Regions from separate parts of the Bacillus sp. LJBS17 genome, predicted to be linked through region 2. Evidence: predicted binding sites of a transcription regulator. Region 2 holds the regulator's gene; the other holds the start of a gene.
What was found. Region 2 encodes Rex, which represses fermentation and respiration genes when NADH is low (regulators of the CRP and FNR family bind a similar motif). Its sites were predicted from a motif close to TTGTGAAATATTTCACAA; they were not measured.
Positions count from the first base shown of each region.

Region 1: the regulator Rex is predicted to act here: its motif matches at 2,739-2,756, upstream of KXZ66_RS19670 (YwiC-like family protein).

Region 1 covers NZ_CP079759.1:3,796,444-3,806,787, reverse strand. Annotated here, with positions in the region: gene narK (nitrate transporter NarK) at 1-1,103, shown strand, start outside; gene fnr (fumarate/nitrate reduction transcriptional regulator Fnr) at 1,202-1,918, shown strand; gene KXZ66_RS19670 (YwiC-like family protein) at 1,950-2,669, opposite strand; gene arfM (Crp/Fnr family transcriptional regulator ArfM) at 2,813-3,289, shown strand; gene KXZ66_RS19660 (nitrate reductase subunit alpha) at 3,508-7,194, shown strand; gene narH (nitrate reductase subunit beta) at 7,184-8,647, shown strand; gene narJ (nitrate reductase molybdenum cofactor assembly chaperone) at 8,673-9,227, shown strand; gene narI (respiratory nitrate reductase subunit gamma) at 9,224-9,895, shown strand; partial or broken gene KXZ66_RS22695 (YitT family protein) at 10,090-10,298, shown strand.
Region 2 covers NZ_CP079759.1:614,421-624,764, reverse strand. Annotated here, with positions in the region: gene groL (chaperonin GroEL) at 1-1,060, opposite strand, end outside; gene groES (co-chaperone GroES) at 1,107-1,391, opposite strand; gene KXZ66_RS03255 (CPBP family intramembrane glutamic endopeptidase) at 1,632-2,366, shown strand; gene KXZ66_RS03250 (YdiK family protein) at 2,363-2,554, shown strand; gene tatC (twin-arginine translocase subunit TatC) at 2,786-3,550, opposite strand; gene tatAY (sec-independent protein translocase protein TatAY) at 3,557-3,730, opposite strand; gene KXZ66_RS03235 (redox-sensing transcriptional repressor Rex) at 3,752-4,399, opposite strand; gene moaC (cyclic pyranopterin monophosphate synthase MoaC) at 4,396-4,908, opposite strand; gene KXZ66_RS03225 (ABC-F family ATP-binding cassette domain-containing protein) at 5,034-6,962, shown strand; gene tsaD (tRNA (adenosine(37)-N6)-threonylcarbamoyltransferase complex transferase subunit TsaD) at 7,193-8,233, opposite strand; gene rimI (ribosomal protein S18-alanine N-acetyltransferase) at 8,226-8,681, opposite strand; gene tsaB (tRNA (adenosine(37)-N6)-threonylcarbamoyltransferase complex dimerization subunit type 1 TsaB) at 8,691-9,380, opposite strand; gene tsaE (tRNA (adenosine(37)-N6)-threonylcarbamoyltransferase complex ATPase subunit type 1 TsaE) at 9,361-9,837, opposite strand; gene thiL (thiamine-phosphate kinase) at 9,852-10,344, opposite strand, start outside.

The DNA.
Region 1 (10,344 bases), 1.0 Mb from region 2:
TCATTTCCCAAATCACATTAGATATTCATTTAAGCAAGGGTGAGATTTCTTTGGTGACGGCGATTCCTGTGATCCTCGGGTCGCTTCTCCGCATTCCTTTAGGGTATTTAACGAACAGGTTTGGCGCGCGGCTCATGTTTATGGTCAGCTTCATCCTGCTTTTATTTCCTGTATTTTGGATCAGTATCGCGGACTCTCTGTTTGATTTAATCGCAGGCGGCTTTTTCTTAGGGATCGGGGGAGCGGTGTTTTCCATTGGAGTGACCTCCCTCCCGAAATATTATCCGAAAGAAAAGCACGGTGTCGTCAATGGGATTTACGGTGCAGGAAATATCGGGACAGCCGTTACGACATTTGCAGCGCCGGTTATCGCTCAAGCCGTCGGGTGGAAATCAACCGTGCAGATGTATCTGGTTTTGCTGGCTGTCTTTGCCTTACTGCACGTTTTGTTCGGCGACAGGCATGAGAAGAAGGTCAAAGTTTCTGTTAAGACTCAAATCAAAGCCGTTTACCGAAATCATGTGCTATGGTTTCTGAGCCTGTTTTATTTTATTACGTTCGGTGCCTTTGTCGCCTTCACTATCTATCTGCCGAACTTTCTGGTCGAGCATTTTGGGCTGAATCCTGCAGATGCCGGCTTGCGGACGGCTGGCTTTATTGCGGTTTCTACGCTGCTCAGGCCTGCGGGCGGATTCCTGGCTGATAAAATGAGCCCGCTCCGCATCTTAATGTTTGTTTTTGCCGGGCTTACATTATCAGGTATTATCCTATCGTTCTCGCCGACAATTGGCCTTTATACGTTTGGATCATTAACCGTGGCCGTCTGCTCAGGCATAGGAAACGGGACTGTTTTTAAACTGGTGCCTTTCTATTTTTCCAAGCAAGCGGGGATTGCCAATGGGATTGTGTCTGCCATGGGCGGATTAGGCGGCTTTTTTCCTCCGCTCATATTGGCGAGTGTGTTTCAGGCAACAGGCCAGTACGCGATCGGGTTTATGGCGCTTTCAGAGGTGGCGTTAGCCAGTTTTGTCCTTGTCATATGGATGTATTGGCAGGAAAGAATGAAAACACACACGGAGAGAAACAGCCAGAGCATCAACTAACACTGGGGCATTCACAAGATTGTTAGTTTTTTCTCGATGGGTACAAATCAATTCACGTTACAATAAACACACAACGTGACTTTCTTCGAGGTGAGCTCATGAATTTTCTCTCTGTTCGACCATCTGATAGTGATCTTATTTCCAGCGATCTGCATGAATTGCTGGAATCGATCAGCACGAAAAGAAAAATGGAAAAACACACGTATTTGTTTCGAGAAGGAATGGATGCAGAAGAGCTTTATCTGATTCAATCAGGACTCATTGAAATCGGCAAGCTGACATCTGATGGAAAAGACCTGACGCTTAGAATCTGCCAAAAGCATGATATCGTCGGAGAATTAACACTTTTCACTGAAGAACCAAGGTATATGCTCAGTGCAAAAGTGCTAGAGGATGGCGAGGTGCTCGTCATTAATAAAAATAAGCTGGAAAAAGAATTAATCCAAAACGGCGCTTTGACATTTGAGTTCATGAAATGGATGAGCACGCACCTCCGGAAGATTCAGTCCAAAATCAGGGATCTGCTTCTTCATGGCAAAAAGGGGGCGCTCTATTCTACCCTTATCCGCTTATCAAACAGCTACGGAGTGGAGCGAAGCGACGGCATTCTGATTAACATTGTCCTGACAAATCAGGATTTGGCAAAGTTTTGTGCGGCTGCACGGGAAAGCATCAACCGTATGCTGGGAGATCTCCGCAAAAAAGGGGTTATTTCGATAGACGAATCCGGAAAAATTATTTTGCACAAGCGGGACTATTTACGATGTGAGATTGAGTGTGAAAATTGCCCGCTGGAGATTTGCAATATTGACTGAAAAAAACAAGGACAGCGGTGTCCTTGTTTTTTTACCTTGTCATAAAGAGGCACATGACGGCAAAAAAGAAGCAGGCATTCACGATTTCCAGAATGCCAATCGTTTTTACGGGCCAATCCCTTCCATGAAAAAACCATGCCCGCAAGCTGCTCGGGATAAAAGCGAGAAACGCCCATCCTGCTCCGAAAAGAGCGGATAAAAAGGGGAGCAGCAGGTGATATCCCCATGACCAGTATGCAAATGTCCTGTTTTTTCTTTCACGAATCACCGATTTCACATAAAAGGAACTCCCGATAAAAAATAAAGCAGACTGCAAGAAAGTAAACCAAGCCCAGCCGTCGAGGGTTCCCATCCCCAGCCAGCAGCTCGCAAACCCGCCCGAACAAAAGAACAAGACACCTGCAACATCATTCAATAGGGCTCGTTCGTTTTTTCGGCGGGCAAAATACATATGTATGAGAAACAGCGGCAGTAAAGAAACGCCCACCCAGATGAGAGGCGGCTTATGAAAGACCGAGATCATCAAAAAGCAGCAGGCGGGAAAACCGTAATAACACATCCACTTTTGATATGGTTTGCTTTGTTTCTTTTTTAAGGCAAGCGTAACGGGATAAACCGCTAAGTATAGGAAAAGCCAGCCTAGGAAGAGCGGAATATGCCAAATAACGGGGCCTCCCTTGACCATGCCGAGTAAAAATGGGATCAGCAGCATCGCCCACGCGCCGTGCTGCTTCGGAATCAGCGCCTTCATCGAAATCCTCCTTTTTTCTTTCATTATAAATGCAGTCACCCTCCTGATAAGTGACATTCATCATACAGGCTGTGAAATACATCACTGCTGTACAGGCTCAGTCGAGCTACACTAAAGCTATCCTTAGCACAGGAGGTTTTCCTATGAATCAGTGTGACTATTTATTATTTCTGAAACAACTTCCTATGTTTAATGAAGTGCCTCTATCCATTGTCGAAACCTTGCTGAAAAACGGCACGTTTATCCGCGGCTCATGTGATCAGTCTCCATCTTTTCTTCATTCTCAATCTGTCTATATTGTATTAAAAGGCAGTGTCCGTTTCATGGACAGCAGGCTCCCTGAAGGGTCGAAAACCGTTGCGCTGTGGGAAAAAGGCGATGTGTTTCCGATTGATGAAAAAGGCGGGCTTTATTTATCGCCCTTTATCTCAGTCAATGCCACTTCAGACATTCTGATTCTCAATATCCCATATTACATATTTAAGAAAATGATGTCTTACCATCCGCAGCTGCAAATGAACTTTTTGGCTATGCTTCAGCAAAATGTTTTTTGTTCCTATCAATTATTTTTGCGGTATCTGCATACATCACAGGATGAGAACGCTGAGCCCGGTTCTTAAATAGAGCCGGTTTTTTTTGATCTTTGAATGAAAGGCGGCTAATGACCCAAGCGTCCTGCCTGAACGCAGCCTTCCTCACATCCTGTGAAAATCCTTCCTTCTCCTTTGTGTGAACATTTTGTGAAAAAAGCAGAGTGTGTGACATAGTTCACAAGGAAACACGCTGTCTCTGTTTATAGTGAACTTAGCATCACCTGACTCGGAAGGAGTGAACTCTCATGAAGAAAAAGAAAAGGAGTCCGTTGTTTAGGAGATTGAATTATTTCTCTCCTATCGAACACCATTCAAATAAACATAGCCAAACCACCCGCGAAGATCGCGATTGGGAGAATGTATACAGAAACAGATGGCAGTACGACAAAGTCGTTCGCTCCACCCATGGCGTTAACTGTACAGGGTCTTGCAGTTGGAATATTTATGTCAAAAACGGAATTGTCACGTGGGAAGGGCAAAATTTGAATTATCCATCAACAGGCCCGGATATGCCTGATTTTGAACCGAGAGGCTGCCCGCGGGGGGCCAGTTTTTCATGGTATATCTACAGCCCGCTGCGTGTGAAATATCCATACGTGCGCGGTGTACTGATTAATTTATGGCGGGAGGCACTGCAAGAACATCAAAATCCATTGGACGCCTGGAAATCGATCGTCGAAAACCCTGAAAAAGCGAAGTCCTATAAACAGGCGAGAGGGAAAGGCGGTTTTGTGCGCGCTGAATGGCCGGAGGTGCTGAAGCTGATTTCAGCCTCTCTGCTGTATACAGTGATGAAATATGGGCCTGACCGAAACGTCGGTTTTTCTCCGATTCCGGCCATGTCCATGATCAGCCATGCATCAGGCTCCCGGTTTATGTCGTTAATCGGAGGCCCTATGCTCAGTTTTTATGACTGGTATGCGGATCTTCCACCAGCATCCCCGCAAATTTGGGGTGACCAGACGGACGTTCCGGAAAGCAGTGATTGGTACAATTCCGGCTATATCATCACATGGGGCTCCAACGTTCCGTTAACGAGAACGCCTGACGCGCATTTTTTGGCGGAGGCCCGCTATAAAGGCGCTAAGGTCATTTCGATCAGTCCGGATTTTGCGGAATCCTCAAAGTTCGCGGATGACTGGCTGAGTATTCGCCAAGGGACTGACGGGGCACTTGCGATGGCGATGGGTCATGTCATTCTGCAGGAATTTTACGTGAACCAAGAAACTGAACGTTTTATTGAGTACGCGAAGCAATACACTGATTTTCCATTTCTCGTCACCCTGTCAAAAGAAAATGGCGTATACACAGCGGGACGGTTTCTGCATGCGAAGGACATCGGGCGGCAGACAAAGCATGATCAGTGGAAGCCTGCGGTTTGGGATGAACAAACAAGTTCATTTGCCATACCCCAAGGGACAATGGGATCGCGCTGGGACGGGCAGCAGAAATGGAACCTGCACATGATTGATGAAGAAACCGGGGAACCGATTGAACCCCGTCTCTCTGTGCTGGGAATAGAGGACGAAATCGGCACGGTGCGCATCCCGTATTTTTCAAATGACGGAAACAAAGTGCTCGAGCGGGATCTTCCTATTAAAAAAATGAACCTGAACGGTGAAGAAACGTACATCACGACCGTGTTTGACTTGATACTGGCTAACTACGGCGTGAACCGGGGCATCGGCGAACGATCGGCTGTCTCCTATGATGATCCTGAGCCGTTTACGCCTGCCTGGCAGGAACAAATGACAGGAATCAAAAAAGAAGCTGTCGTTAAGATTGCCAGAGAGTTTGCCCAAAATGCGATCGATACAGACGGCCGATCCATGATTATCGTAGGGGCCGGCATTAACCACTGGTTCAACTCCGACACGATCTACCGAGCGGTGTTAAATCTTGTTTTACTTGTAGGCGCCCAAGGCGTAAACGGCGGAGGCTGGGCCCATTACGTGGGGCAGGAAAAGCTCCGACCTGCTGAAGGGTGGCAGACGATTGCAACTGCAAAGGACTGGGAGGGCGTGCCCAAGCTGCAAAACGGCACCTCATTTTTCTACTTTGCGACAGATCAGTGGCGTTATGAGGACCAGCCGATCAGTGATTTGGCATCACCGATTGCTGCGTCATCCCGCTACAAGCACCACGCTGATTACAATGTGCTGGCCGCGCGGCTGGGGTGGCTTCCGTCTTACCCGACTTTCAATCAAAATGGCATCGATCTGTATAAAGAAGCTGAAAAAGCAGGGGCAGAAACACCTGAAGACGTTGGTGCGTACGTGGCCTCACAGCTCCAAGAGAAAAAACTGAAATTCGCGATTGAAGATCCTGATAATGAAGTGAATTTTCCAAGAAATCTCTTCGTATGGCGGGCAAATCTGATCTCAAGCTCAGGAAAAGGGCATGAATATTTTCTCAAGCATTTGTTGGGGACGACAAACGGCTTGATGAATGACGATAGCGACAGCATCCGCCCTGAAGAAATCAAATGGCGGGAGCAGGCGCCGGAAGGAAAGCTCGACTTGTTAATCAATCTTGACTTCCGAATGGCCGGTACGGCGCTGTATTCCGATATCGTGCTGCCGGCGGCGACATGGTATGAAAAACACGATCTCAGCAGCACAGATATGCATCCGTTCATTCATCCATTTGCTCCTGCGATCTCGGCTCCGTGGGAATCGAAGTCAGACTGGGATATTTTCAAGGCGCTGTCAAAAGCCGTTTCCGATCTGGCAGAAGAAGTCGATATGGAGCCGGTGAAAGAAGTGGTTGCGACGCCGCTCCTCCATGACACCATGCAGGAATTGGCCCAGCCATTCGGCAAAATCAATGACTGGAGCAAAGGCGAATGTGAAGCCATTCCGGGAAAAACGATGCCGAACATCCAAGTCGTTGAACGGGATTACAAACACATTTTTCATAAAATGACTGCACTTGGTCCGAACGTTGCTTTAAAGCCGAGCGGAACAAAAGGGATGAGCTGGTCAATAGCCGATGAATATGAATCACTCAAACAGAGATTGGGAGAAATCACCTCGGACAGTGTCGCAAAGGGATGTCCAAATATAAGTGAAGCAAAGCAGGCAGCAGAAGCGATTTTAACCCTATCATCCACTTCGAATGGAAAGGTCGCCGTCAAAGCATGGGAATCACTTGAAAACATCACGAACCTGAAGCTGAAAGACCTGGCGGAAGAACGCGAGGAAGAATGCTTTACGTTCGAACAAATTACAGCCCAGCCGAAAACGGTGATCACGTCTCCAGCGTTTTCCGGCTCTGAAAAAGGAGGGCGCAGGTATTCGCCGTTTACGACGAATGTTGAAAAATTAATCCCGTGGCGGACGCTGACAGGCAGACAATCCTATTATGTCGATCATGAACTGATGATGGAATTCGGTGAAACGATGGCGACATTCAAACCGATCCTCCAGCATCGCCCGTTTCTGAGCAAGCGGCCTGATCAAGAGGGAAAAGAAATCGTCCTCAATTATTTGACGCCGCATAATAAATGGTCTGTCCACAGCATGTATTTTGATTCTCTGCCGATGCTGACGCTGTTCCGCGGCGGGCCGACCGTGTGGATGAATAAAGATGATGCAGAGGACACGGATATCAAAGACAACGATTGGATTGAATGCTTTAACCGAAACGGTGTTGTCGTCGCGAGAGCGGTTTTGTCTCATCGGATTCCTAAAGGAATGGCGTTTATGCATCATGCCCAGGACCGCCACATCAACGTGCCCGGCACAAAGCTGACGAATAACCGCGGAGGCACCCATAACAGCCCGACAAGGATTCACGTCAAGCCGACCCAGATGATCGGGGGCTATGCCCAGCTCAGCTACGGCTTTAATTATTACGGTCCAACGGGGAATCAGCGCGACCTGAACGTCGTCATCCGCAAGCTGAAGGAGGTCGATTGGCTTGAAGATTAAAGCGCAAATCGGTATGGTCATGAACTTGGATAAATGCATCGGCTGCCACACGTGCAGCGTCACCTGCAAAAACACGTGGACAAACCGTTCCGGTGCGGAATATATGTACTTCAATAATGTAGAAACAAAGCCGGGCATCGGCTACCCGAAGCAATGGGAGGACCAGGACAAATATAAAGGCGGCTGGACATTGAAAAAAGGAAAGCTCGAGCTGAAATCGGGCTCGAAAACCAATCGGCTTGCAGGCCTTTTCTATAATCCGAATCAGCCGTCGATTGATGATTACTATGAACCCTGGAACTATGATTATGAAACATTAACGAACAGCCCGCAGAAAAAACACCAGCCGGTTGCACGCCCGAAATCGTCCTTGACGGGGGATTTCATGAATATCGAATGGGGACCGAACTGGGAGGATGATCTCGCGGGCGGCCACATAACGGGACTTGAAGATCCCAACGTACAAAAGATGGAGGAATCGATCAAAACAGAATTCGATGAGGTCTTTATGATGTATTTGCCCCGTATTTGCGAGCACTGCATCAACCCGGCGTGCGTCTCATCCTGTCCATCCGGCGCCATGTACAAACGCGAGGAGGACGGCATTGTGCTTGTGGATCAAAACGCATGCCGTTCATGGAGATATTGCGTATCATCCTGTCCTTATAAAAAAGTCTATTTTAACTGGCAAACGAACAAAGCGGAAAAATGCACACTCTGCTTTCCGCGTTTGGAGGCGGGACTGCCGACCATCTGCTCTGAGACGTGTGTTGGCAGAATCCGCTACCTCGGCGTCATGCTGTATGACGCGGACAAAGTGGAGGAAGCGGCATCTGTTGAAAATGAAAAGGATCTCTACCATTCACAATTGGACGTTTTTCTTGACCCAAATGATCCTGAGGTTGCCAAGCTGGCAAAAGAACAAGGCATTCCGTCTGATTGGATAGAGGCTGCGCAGCAATCGCCGATCTATAAAATGATCATTGACTGGAAGATTGCGCTGCCGCTTCATCCAGAGTACCGCACGCTGCCAATGGTGTGGTACATTCCGCCGCTCAGTCCGATTATGAATCTCTTTGAAGGAAAAGGCAGCCGGCAATCCGCAGAAGATATTTTTCCGGCTATCGACCAAATGAGAATCCCGATAGATTATTTGGCGCAGCTGTTAACAGCCGGTGATACGGATCATATTCGGTCAACGTTAAAGAAAATGTCTGTCATGCGCCAGTATATGAGAGCGATCCAGACGAATAAATCAATCGACCCGGAACTGATCTCCAGTGTCGGCTTAACAGAACAGCAAATTGAAGATATGTATCGGCTGCTTGCGATTGCCAAATATGATGACCGCTTTGTGATACCGAGCAGTCATCGAGAAGAAGTTTCAGATTTATATGCTGAACAAGGGAGCTGCGGCTTATCATTTTCAGGCGGCCCCGGCTCCTGTTTCTAACTTTTGATAAATGAGGTGTAACAAGATGAACACCACAGACCGGCAAATTACGTTCTCCGCTCTTTCCTCTCTTCTCTCTTATCCAGATGAAGAGTGGAGAGCCGAGATTCCCGAATGGAAGGCTCTAATCCATGAAATCGGCAACCGGCAAATCCGAGAGAAGCTGCTGCACTTTTTCGAGGCGTCAGCCAGCTTTTCACCGGAAGAGCTGATTGAACACTATGTCTATACGTTCGACTTTGGGAAAAAAACAAATATGTATGTCACCTACTTTAACTCGGGCGAGCAAAGGGAACGCGGCATTGAATTGCTGCATTTAAAAAACGCATACGAGCAATCCGGTTTCCTGCCGACAGAGAAAGAGCTGCCTGATTATCTGCCGCTGATGCTGGAATTTGCTGCGGCTGCAGAAATTGAAGCAGCGAGAAGCGTGTTTGAGAAATATCTGTCCAATGTGAGGGAGCTGGCATCCCGTCTCGAAAAAAATGACAGTATATACGCTGAACTGCTGCACGTGCTGCTGGCAGCGCTTGAAAACATTGGCGTACGTGAAAGCGTTGAAGGGGCTGTTCAGGCATGAGCGGGCAGATCCTCTGGGGTATTATGCCATACATTGTATTGACGATCTTTATCGGCGGCCATATTTACCGCTACCAGCATGACCAATTTGGCTGGACGGCGAAATCAAGCGAGCTGTTAGAAAAGAAAAAACTCGCCGCGGGCAGCACACTTTTTCACTGGGGACTGCTGTGCGTTGTCGGCGGGCATGTCATGGGGATTCTGATCCCGGAAGGCGTGTATGCTTCCCTTGGCATTTCAGAGCATATGTATCACAAAATGGCGATTGGCGCTGGCTTGCCGGCGGGCATTGCGGCATGTACCGGACTTGTCATCCTGACGTACAGAAGGCTGTTTGACAAAAGGATCCGCAAAACCAGCTCGCCATCAGATATCCTTACGCTCCTCCTGCTGCTGTTCATGATGCTGTCAGGCGTTGCGGCCACGTTTCTCAACATTGATTCGAAAGGCTTCGATTACCGGACAACAGTCGGACCGTGGTTCAGGGAAATCGCTTTGTTCCGGCCTGACCCCTCGTTGATGGAGAGTGTCCCGCTATGGTTTAAGTTTCATATTGTGATAGGATACGTCGTTTTTATCCTGTGGCCGTTTACGAGATTGGTTCATGTGTTCAGTCTGCCGCTCAAGTATCTGACCCGCAGCTACGTTGTATATCGGAAACGCTCGTGAAAATCCCCCTTGAAAGAGGGGGATTTTTTTATCTTGATGAAAACATAAGATATCTTCTGCCAAGGTAATGGCTGGGCGGCCGGGAATCCTGTTGTGTTTGTATTTGGAAATAACATCAAGAATAAAACGGATTTTACTCATTTTAAACCGGCGGAACAGCAGATTATGACTCAGCCTGACTAGCTCCTTATATCTTTCTGATCAATATCCCGTTTTATATATTTTCTCTCATCAGAGTGGGCATCAAACTCACTCTATCCACCGTATTTGCAGTCACAGCGCCGCCTCTTTTTCGGCGCTTGCCGGAGTGCTCAGCGGGTTCGGCCTGCCACCCATGTTGTAGCATCAGGCTTCACTCGGCGTTGCCAATAGTCTTGCTTTATTTCTGCAGAAACGATGCGGATGAATTCCTTGACAGTTAGTTTTCACTAAACCTCTCCTCTTTTGGC
Region 2 (10,344 bases):
TTTCTTCCACTTGAGCGCGGATTTGAGTCACGCGGGCAGAAATTTTGTCTGTTTCGCCAGCGCCTTCAACGATTGTTGTGTTTTCTTTAGTAACGACAACTTTAGAAGCGCGTCCCAATTGAGCGATTTGAGTAGATTTCAGGTCAAGACCAAGATCTTCTGTGATGACTTCTCCGCCAGTAAGGACAGCGATGTCTTCAAGCATTGCTTTACGGCGGTCACCGAAGCCAGGAGCTTTAACAGCCACTGCGTTGAATGTGCCGCGAAGTTTGTTCACAACAAGTGTAGCAAGTGCTTCGCCTTCAACATCCTCAGCGATCAGAAGCAATGGTTTGCCTTGCTGAACAACCTGCTCAAGCACAGGAAGGATTTCTTGAATGTTTGTGATTTTTTTGTCTGTGATTAAGATGTAAGGATTGTCAAGAACCGCTTCCATCTTATCAGAGTCAGTTACCATGTAAGGAGACGCATATCCGCGGTCGAATTGCATACCTTCAACAACTTCAAGCTCAGTTGTGAAGCCTTTAGACTCTTCGATTGTGATAACGCCGTCGTTTCCTACGCGCTCCATTGCTTCAGCGATAAGGCTTCCGACTTCCTCATCAGCAGCAGAGATCGCAGCAACCTGAGCGATAGACTCTTTGCCTTCGATTGGCTTAGAAATTTCTTTTAAGTTTTCGATCGCAACCGCTACAGCTTGTTCCATCCCTTTACGCACGCCTACAGGGTTAGCGCCTGCTGTTACGTTTTTAAGGCCTTCACGAATCATTGCTTGCGCAAGAACTGTTGCAGTTGTTGTACCGTCACCGGCAACATCGTTTGTTTTGCTGGCTACTTCAGCAACAAGCTTAGCACCCATGTTTTCAAACGCGTCTTCCAGCTCGATTTCTTTAGCGATTGTTACACCGTCATTTGTGATTAACGGAGAACCGAATTTTTTCTCTAGAACCACGTTGCGTCCTTTTGGTCCTAAAGTTACTTTAACAGCATCAGCAAGTGCATCGACACCGCGAAGCATTGCGCGGCGAGCTTCTTCACTAAACTTAATTTCTTTTGCCATGTTTACAAGACCTCCTCAAATGTTTTAAGTATTGTTTATTTAAGAATTAGCCGATAACAGCTAAAATGTCGCTTTCACGTAAGATTAAGTATTCAGTACCTTCATATTTCACTTCAGTACCTGCGTATTTTGAGAAGATAATGCGGTCGCCCTCTTTTACTTCTAAAGCAACGCGCTCTCCGCTTTCTAACACGCGACCTGAACCAGCTGCCACGATTTTGCCTTCTTGCGGTTTTTCTTTTGCAGAATCCGGCAACACAATTCCGCTGGCAGTTTTTTCTTCAGATTCTACGAGTTCAATGACAACGCGATCACCTAATGGCTTTAACAATGTAATAACCTCCTCAATAGTATGAATATGTAATTTTAGCACTCAGCACTAAAGAGTGCTAACACAATTCTTATAATAAAGAATCTCCCTTCCAATTTCAAGTGATAAGATAAAAAATTTTTCACGCTTACATCATTCTTTTCCGCTCCCTTTTCCGTTAGCTTTTTCACCCCCGTACCGATTATGTTACAATAGCTGTAGAGATGAACGAAACCCACTTAACAAAGGAGTACATACCATTTGAGAAAACAGTATTGGTTTATTATTTTGACATATATCATCATGCAGTTTTCCGCATTAATCGCGATTCCCTTGTTATTTAAATTCGGTTATGCCGGAGGACAGCCTACAGATGAAAATATGCTGCATGCACAAGGTTTATGGTCCGTTATCAGCTTTATCGCCTGTCTCGTTGTTGTTCTGCTCATTCTGAGAACCGTTCCGAAAGAAACGCTGCGAAACGGACAGAAGGACTCAATCGGACTTTCTATCCTTTGGGCGATAGCCGGTTTTTTCATTGCCCTTTTCTCTCAAGGAATAGCAGGCTCTATTGAATATTATGTTTTTGGCATCGGAAGAGAATCAGAAAATACACAAGCGATTCTGGATGTCATTCAGGCAGTCCCGCTCATGATTATCGTTTCTTCCATCGTCGGGCCTATATTAGAAGAAATCATCTTCAGAAAAATCATTTTCGGCGCGCTGTACGAAAAAACGAATTTCTTTTTCGCAGGACTGATCAGCTCGGTTATCTTCGGTATTGTTCACGCTGATTTGAAGCATCTTCTTCTATATACAGCAATGGGCTTTACCTTTGCCTTTTTATATGCGAGAACAAAACGGATATGGGTGCCGATTTTCGCCCATTTAATGATGAATACATTCGTCGTCATCATGCAGCTTGAGCCTGTTCGGAATTACCTTGAACAGCAGAGCACACAAATGCAATTGATTATTGGAGGATTATTTTTATGAGAAACCCGGTAGTTTGGGGAATGATCTACTTTGCCGTAGGGTGCATCTTTACTTATCTTGCCGCAAGCTCGCCAGGCAGCATGTGGTCATTTTACTCCATCCTGCTGATGGTGTTCGCCGCTTACAACATCAGCATTTCTTTTAAGATGTTCGCCTTTTCATTTAAAATCAAAAAGAACCAGAAATAAAGAAAATCCATTTCTGAACGAGAAATGGATTCAAATTAAATCCTAAAACGGCTTTCGTTTTAGGATTTTGTCATTTTCAGCGTGATTGAAATCCCTTGAAGTCTAGGAAAGGCGAGCATTGGAGCGGAGCGAATGTTTTCATTCGTGAGCACCAACGCACAGACTTGACAACGAATGCGGGGGTTTGTCAACACGCTGAATCCATTTCTCTCATGAGAAATGGATTTTTTATTATTGCCCGGAAGACACGTCCTGATCGGCTGCACTGCTTTTCTGTGCTTTCCGATAAGCGGCCTTCGATATAAGGATACTGATTTCATATAAAATCAAAAGCGGGACTGTGACCATCATATGGGACAGAAGCTCAGGCGGTGTAATCAGGGCTGCGATCACCAGCAGCGTAAAATACGCATACTTTCTGATTTTCGCCAAGAACATCGGTGTCACAATTCCGAGCCTGGTCAAAAACATGAGGATGACCGGCATTTGGAACAGCAGTCCAAACGGAATCGTCAGCTGCAGAAGAAAATGAAAATATTCATTAATTCCGATCACCTGATTGACATTCAAGTCCTGAGAAATCCGCTTCATAAAATCAACAACAAAAGGAAATAAAATATAATATGAAAAAGATAAGCCCGCTAAAAACAGCAAAATAGAGATCGGAATGTAGCTGAGCGTTACTTTGCGCTCTTTCTCATAGAGGCCCGGGCTCACAAAAGCCCAAAGCTGATAAAGAATAACCGGCGAGGTCAAGACTATGCCGATGATAAATGCAAATTGCATAAACACATAAAGCGGGTCTGTCAGGTTAAACGCGTTAAGCGTAAGCTGCTTCGCTTCATCTGTTTCTTGCAGGTACACAATAATCGGCTTTGCTAAAAAAAATCCAGCAATAAAGAAAACGACAAACGCCAGCGCTACAATCAGCAACCGTTTTCGAAGCTCAGCAATATGCTCCAGCAGCGACATTTGATTCACTTTCATTCGTGTCATCCTAACTTACTGATCTTCTTTCTTTTTTTCCTCTTCATCACTCGTTAATCCTTTAGTAGCGTTTTTGAATTCACGAAGTGTGTCTCCCGCTGCTTTCCCCAATTCAGGCAGCTTTTTGGGACCGAAGATAATCAGAGCAACGATTGCGATAACAGCAAGGCTTCCAGGACCGATCGGCATATTTGGGCTCCTCCTTTCCCTCTATTCGATTTCCTCTAAAACTGAATAATGCTTCAAAAAATAAACCAGTGACTGAAGCTCAACTGCTAAATCTATATGATGAATTCGAATGTGTTCCGGCACATTCAAACGGGCCGGCGTAAAATTAAGGATTCCCTTGATTCCTAATGCGACCAATCTGTCTGTAATGGATTGAGCGGCAACTGCAGGCACTGTAAGAATGGCAACTGATTCATCTTTTACGTGTTGTTCAAGGTCATCAAGGTTATAGACGGGCACGCCGCCTACCTCAGTTCCTATTTTACTCTCATTTATATCAAAAGCCATAGAAATTTTTGTGTTATTGTTTTTTGTGAAATTATAGTGAAGAAATGCCGTTCCCAAGTTCCCGACACCAATCAAGATGACGTCTGTCATCTCATCCTGATCAAGCGTTTTCCGGAAAAAAGACAGCAAATAATCCACATTATATCCGTATCCTTTTTTGCCAAGAGCTCCAAAATAGGAAAAATCCCTCCGAATCGTGGCAGAATCAACCTTTACGGCATCACTGAGTTCAGCGGATGATACACGCTGTTTTCCTGACGCATGCAGATTCTTTAAAAAGCGATAGTAAAGCGGCAGCCGTTTCGCCGTCGCCTGCGGAATTTTTGATTGATCCTTATTCATTTTTGGTCCTCCAAATTATACTCGGATAGTTCTCTTTTAAAGTCACCGTTTTTCCCGCCTGTCTTCTCCAGCAAGAAAGTAGGGCCGATGACCATCCCCTTATCAAGGGCCTTGCACATATCGTAAACGGTAAGAGCGCACACCGATGCAGAAGTGAGCGCTTCCATTTCCACACCTGTACTCCCTTTCGTTTTGACCTGTGCTTTTATATGAAGTATAACTTCTGCTTCTTTTATTTTCCAGTCAAACGATATATCTACCCCGCTCAATGAAAGCGGATGGCACATCGGAATGATATTCGACGTTTGCTTTGCGGCCATAATGCCTGCCACCTGTGCGACAGCCAGTACATCTCCTTTGCCGATATCGTGACTCTGTATTTTCTCGTACACCTCATTCTTCATGTGTACGCTTGAAACAGCCGCCGCAGTACGGACAGTCGAAGATTTTTCGCTAATATCCACCATCTGGGCTCTGCCCTGTTCATTAAAATGAGAAAATCCATTCATATTAAAACGCTCCTTAAACAGATCATACACTATTTTCTTCTCTATGTCTTATATGGCCAATGTATTGTTTGCTGACTTCTGGTTCATAAGCTACACTTAACTTATTATAGCAGAGGTGAAATAATATGATGATCTTACAAATTAATCAGCTGTCCAAATCATTTGGTGCTGATACTATTTTAAACAATATAAAACTGGAAGTCAGAAATCGTGATCGCATCGCCATTGTAGGAAGAAATGGCGCCGGAAAATCCACGCTCCTTAAAATTATCGCAGGCCAGCTTTCGTATGAGAAGGGCGAAATTATTAAACCGAAAGATATTACAATGGGATATCTCGCCCAGCATACTGGCTTGGATTCTAAGCTTACCATAAAAGAAGAGCTGCTGACTGTTTTTGACCACTTAAAAGCAATGGAAAAGGAAATGCGGGCTATGGAAGAAAAAATGGCGGCAGCTGACCCGGGTGAATTAGAAAGCATCATGAAAACCTACGACCGCCTTCAGCAGGAATTCAAAGATAAAGGCGGCTATCAATATGAAGCGGATGTAAGATCTGTGCTGCATGGTCTCGGCTTCAGCCATTTTGACGATTCTACACAGGTTCAAAGCCTCAGCGGAGGCCAAAAAACAAGACTGGCTTTAGGTAAGCTTCTGTTAACACAGCCTGATTTGCTCATTCTCGATGAGCCGACAAACCATCTGGATATTGATACGCTTACCTGGCTTGAGCATTATTTGCAAGGCTATTCAGGAGCCATCCTCATCGTTTCGCATGACCGCTACTTTTTGGACAAAGTAGTAAACCAGGTATACGAGGTATCAAGAGCAGAAAGCAAAAAGTATCACGGCAACTACAGCGCTTATCTCGACCAAAAAGCCGCGCATTATGAAAAAGATCTGAAAATGTATGAAAAGCAGCAGGATGAAATCGCAAAGCTTCAGGACTTCGTGGATCGAAATTTGGCGAGAGCCTCTACCACAAAAAGAGCGCAAAGCCGCCGAAAGCAGCTTGAACGAATGGAAGTCATGTCAAAACCGCTCGGCGATGAAAAATCCGCAAACTTTCATTTTGATATTACCAAACAGAGCGGAAATGAAGTCCTCCGTGTTCAGGATCTCACAATCAGCTATGAAAACCAGCCGCCGCTTTTAACAGAGGTATCGTTCATGCTCACAAGAGGAGAAAGCGCCGCGCTTGTCGGCCCTAACGGAATTGGTAAATCAACATTGCTGAAAACATTAATAGACACCCTAAAACCAGATCAGGGAACGATCTCATACGGCTCAAATGTCAGTGTCGGCTATTATGACCAGGAACAGGCTGAGCTGACTTCCTCTAAACGTGTCCTTGATGAGCTGTGGGACGAGTACCCCGGGCTCCCAGAAAAAGAAATCAGAACGTGTCTCGGAAATTTCTTATTCTCCGGAGATGATGTGCTGAAACCAGTTCATTCACTGAGCGGAGGCGAAAAAGCAAGATTGGCTCTAGCTAAGCTGATGCTTCAAAAAGCCAACTTTCTCATCCTTGATGAACCGACGAACCATCTGGATTTAGACAGCAAAGAAGTTCTCGAAAACGCGCTGATTGATTATCCAGGCACACTGTTATTTGTCTCACATGACAGATATTTTATTAACAGAATCGCCACAAGAGTATTGGAGCTTTCTTCAAGCCATATAGAGGAGTATCTGGGAGATTACGATTATTATACAGAGAAAAAAACAGAGCAGTTTGAATTGGAGAAAATGAATCAGCAAGAGGAAACTGATAAAACGCCAGCTACAGTGAAGTCTGACTCCAAACGTTCCTACGAGGAAGAAAAAGAATGGAAAAAGAAAGAGCGCCAACGACTCCGTCGGATTGAAGAAATTGAAACCACCGTTCAAACCATTGAAGAAAACATCAGCCGCAATGATGAATTGCTATGTGACCCTGAAGTCTATCAGGATCATGAAAAAGTACAAGCTATCCATGCAGACAATGAGAAGCTCAATCAGGAGCTGGAATCTCTTTTGTCCGAATGGGAAGAACTATCCACAGAAGAAGATTAAAAAAGTCAAGCACCTCTTTTTAGAGGTGCTTTTTATCCACAGAACATACCCTAATAAGCAAAACAAAGTAAGCGCTTTATACACAATATCCACAAAATATTCTGAATTTATCCACTTTATTAACAGCGACTTCAGCCCTTTATCCATCTATATCTCTATAATTACTCACAGACATGTGGATAAATTGTGAATTATCTGTTAATAACAAACAGATAAAAAGTCTCACGCTATTATCTCGTGAGACTTTGATAAGAAGTCAATTCAAGGCCGGGCTGGCCATTCATATCATACGCACCGCGAATTCCTTTTTCAAAAGCAATTGTACCAGCAGCAGCAATCATCGCAGCATTATCCGTGCATAAAGCTAATGGAGGAATGACAAGCGTAATCCCTTCATGCTGGGCAAATTCCTTTTCTAATGCAGCTCTGAGGCCTCTGTTTGCAGCTACTCCTCCGGCTAAAAGGACCTGTTTGACATCATATTCCTTTGCCGCGCGCGCCGTTTTGGTGACCAAGACATCGATCACACTATTTTGGAAGCTGGCAGACAAATCTTCCGGAGCAATCTCTTGCCCTTTTTGGGATGCATTATGAAGCGTATTGATCACCGCAGACTTCAATCCGCTAAAGCTGAAGTTGTAAGAGCCTTCTTCAAGCCATGCGCGAGGAAGCGGAATATTGTCATTCCCTTTTTCAGCTAGCTTGTCAATTTGCGGTCCACCCGGATATGGCAATCCCATCGTCCGCGCCACTTTGTCGTAGGCTTCTCCTGCCGCATCATCAAGGGTTTCCCCAATGACTTCAAATGATCCATGTTCCTTCATATAAACCAGTTCTGTATGGCCTCCTGAAACGACCAATGCCAGTGCCGGGAACACGATGTCTTCTACAAGACGGTTCGCGTATATATGACCGGCTATATGATGAACGCCTACTAACGGAATGTTATGTGCAAAGCTCAATGCTTTAGCGGCATTCACTCCAATAAGAAGCGCCCCCACCAGTCCCGGACCTTCTGTTACTGCAATCGCATCAATATCACTATACGTCATGCCAGCTTTGCGAAACGCCTCTTCTATAACCAAAGTGATTTGTTCAACATGATGTCTTGAAGCAATTTCCGGCACAACGCCTCCGAAGCGCTTATGGCTTTCAATTTGAGAGGCTACTACGTTTGAAATGATCTCTTTCCCGTTTTTCACAATAGCTGCAGCAGTCTCATCACAGCTTGTTTCAATTCCTAATACGTACATGTCTTTTTGCTCACTCATTTATCGTCACCCACATAATTAACGCATCTTCCCCGTTATCAGTATAATAGTTCTTTCTTATTCCGCCGGGCTGCATCCCGAATTTCTTATATAAGCCTTGAGCAGGATGATTCGAAACCCTCACTTCAAGCGAAAGCCGCCTTGCGTCTTTTTCTTTGCACAGTTCAACAGCTGAGCGAAAAAGCGTTTCTCCTAAAGACTGACCGCGATACTCTGGTTTTATCGCTATATTTGTAATCTGGGCATCATCCATCACAATCCAAATCCCGCAATACCCAACAACATGGCCGTCCTTTTCAATCACGAGATAATGAGCATATGGATTTTCCAGCAGCTCATGATAAAACGAATCCTTCGTCCAAGGAGACGTAAAGGAGGATGCTTCGATTTCGTATACGTGATCTATATCTTCAAGCCGCATATTTCTGACCGCTGCTTTTGTTTTCATCCTATCACCCTACTTTTGACTTTCAATCCATTTCGCTTCAGCTTCTGCCAGCCGCAAGTAATCCGGGACAAGCCCATGAACATCAGCTGCTTCCTTTTCCTTCCCGAGAAAAGCCAATTCTGAAGGACGCGGGTTATGCTGGGCAGCAGTTCCAATGAATCCTTTTGTTCTAAGAACATCCTTTATCATTTGCTTGTGAATAGAAGTGTCGTGACCTAAAAACAAAACAGGACGACCCTTTTCTTTTAGCATCTCCAGCCAATCTGCCAGCATCACATTTTGATCTGGAACAACTTGCTCTAAAAGTCCATTTTTATATTGATACAGACCTGTGTACACCTGTCCCCGTCTAGCATCAAAGATTGGGCTGATCAGACCGTCAAAATGCCGGCCATTTGCCGCAAGCGTCTCAAGACTTGATACAGCACTTATTGGAATGTCTAAAGACCAGGCAAGTGTTTTGGCCAACGTCACACCTATTCTTACTCCTGTGTATGAACCAGGGCCTTTTGCAACGACAATTTTAGAAAGGTCCTGCGGTGCCATATCACAATCATTCAGCAATGAATGAACAGCAGGCATCGCTCTTACAGAGTGGTTCTTTTTCAAATATGTAATGTATTCTGCTATAACAGTGTCTTCTCGAAGCAGCGCAATGCCCAATGTATAATTTGATGTATCAATTGCTAATATTGTCATGTCTACTTAACTCCTCACAAAGCATTTCATACCGATTCCCGACAGCAGTAAAGGTAATTTCCCGCTCATCATCACCAGCTCTTTTGATGACAATTTGCAGTCGCTCCTGTGGCAGCTGTTCTTCAATTAAATGAGCCCATTCAACGAGACAGACACCTTGTCCGTGAAAATATTCATCAAGTCCCAAATCTTCACTTTCATCTTCCATTCTATACACATCCATATGATAAAGAGGAAGTAAGCCATCGTTATATTCTTTTATAATTGTAAAAGTCGGACTGTTTACAACACGTGTAATTCCCAGCCCTTCTGCAAAACCTTTCGTAAAAGTCGTTTTTCCTGCACCTAAATCGCCCTCTAATGTCAGGACGTCTCCCGGTTTAGCAAACGCTGCCGCAAGCTTGGCAATTGCTTTTGTTTCTTCTGGATTTACAGTTCTCCATTTTAATTGCTTCACACGAGTCACCCGTCTTATTTAAAATGATTATATCCCTTTTTCTCTAAGATCATTGATGTTTGATCTGTTTTTAGGATCACTTTAGATTTTGTTTTTTCCCTGACATGGCCAATCTTTGTAATGGGAAGTTGACGTGCTGCGCACTGCTGCTTCAACACTTCCCACTCCTCTTTTGAAACCGTCCCTGTCAGCTCAAAATCCTCACCGCCAAACAAAGCCCATTCTTTCCAGTTAGGATGAAGCTTAGGTAAATCAGAATGAATTGGAAGCATGCTTTCAACAATTTCAATTGAAACACAGCTGGCTTCTGCAATCTCGTTCAGTTCACTAGCCAATCCGTCACTAACATCATTTAAAGCTGCCCGTTTAAGACTCGAGCATAATCTGCCGACACTTACTCTTGGCTCAGGCCGTTTATGCCTGTGGATAAAGTAATCCGTGTCAATAGAAGAATTTTGAGGATGAGTCTCCTCTAATAATAAAGAAAGTCCTGCTGCAGAAGAACCG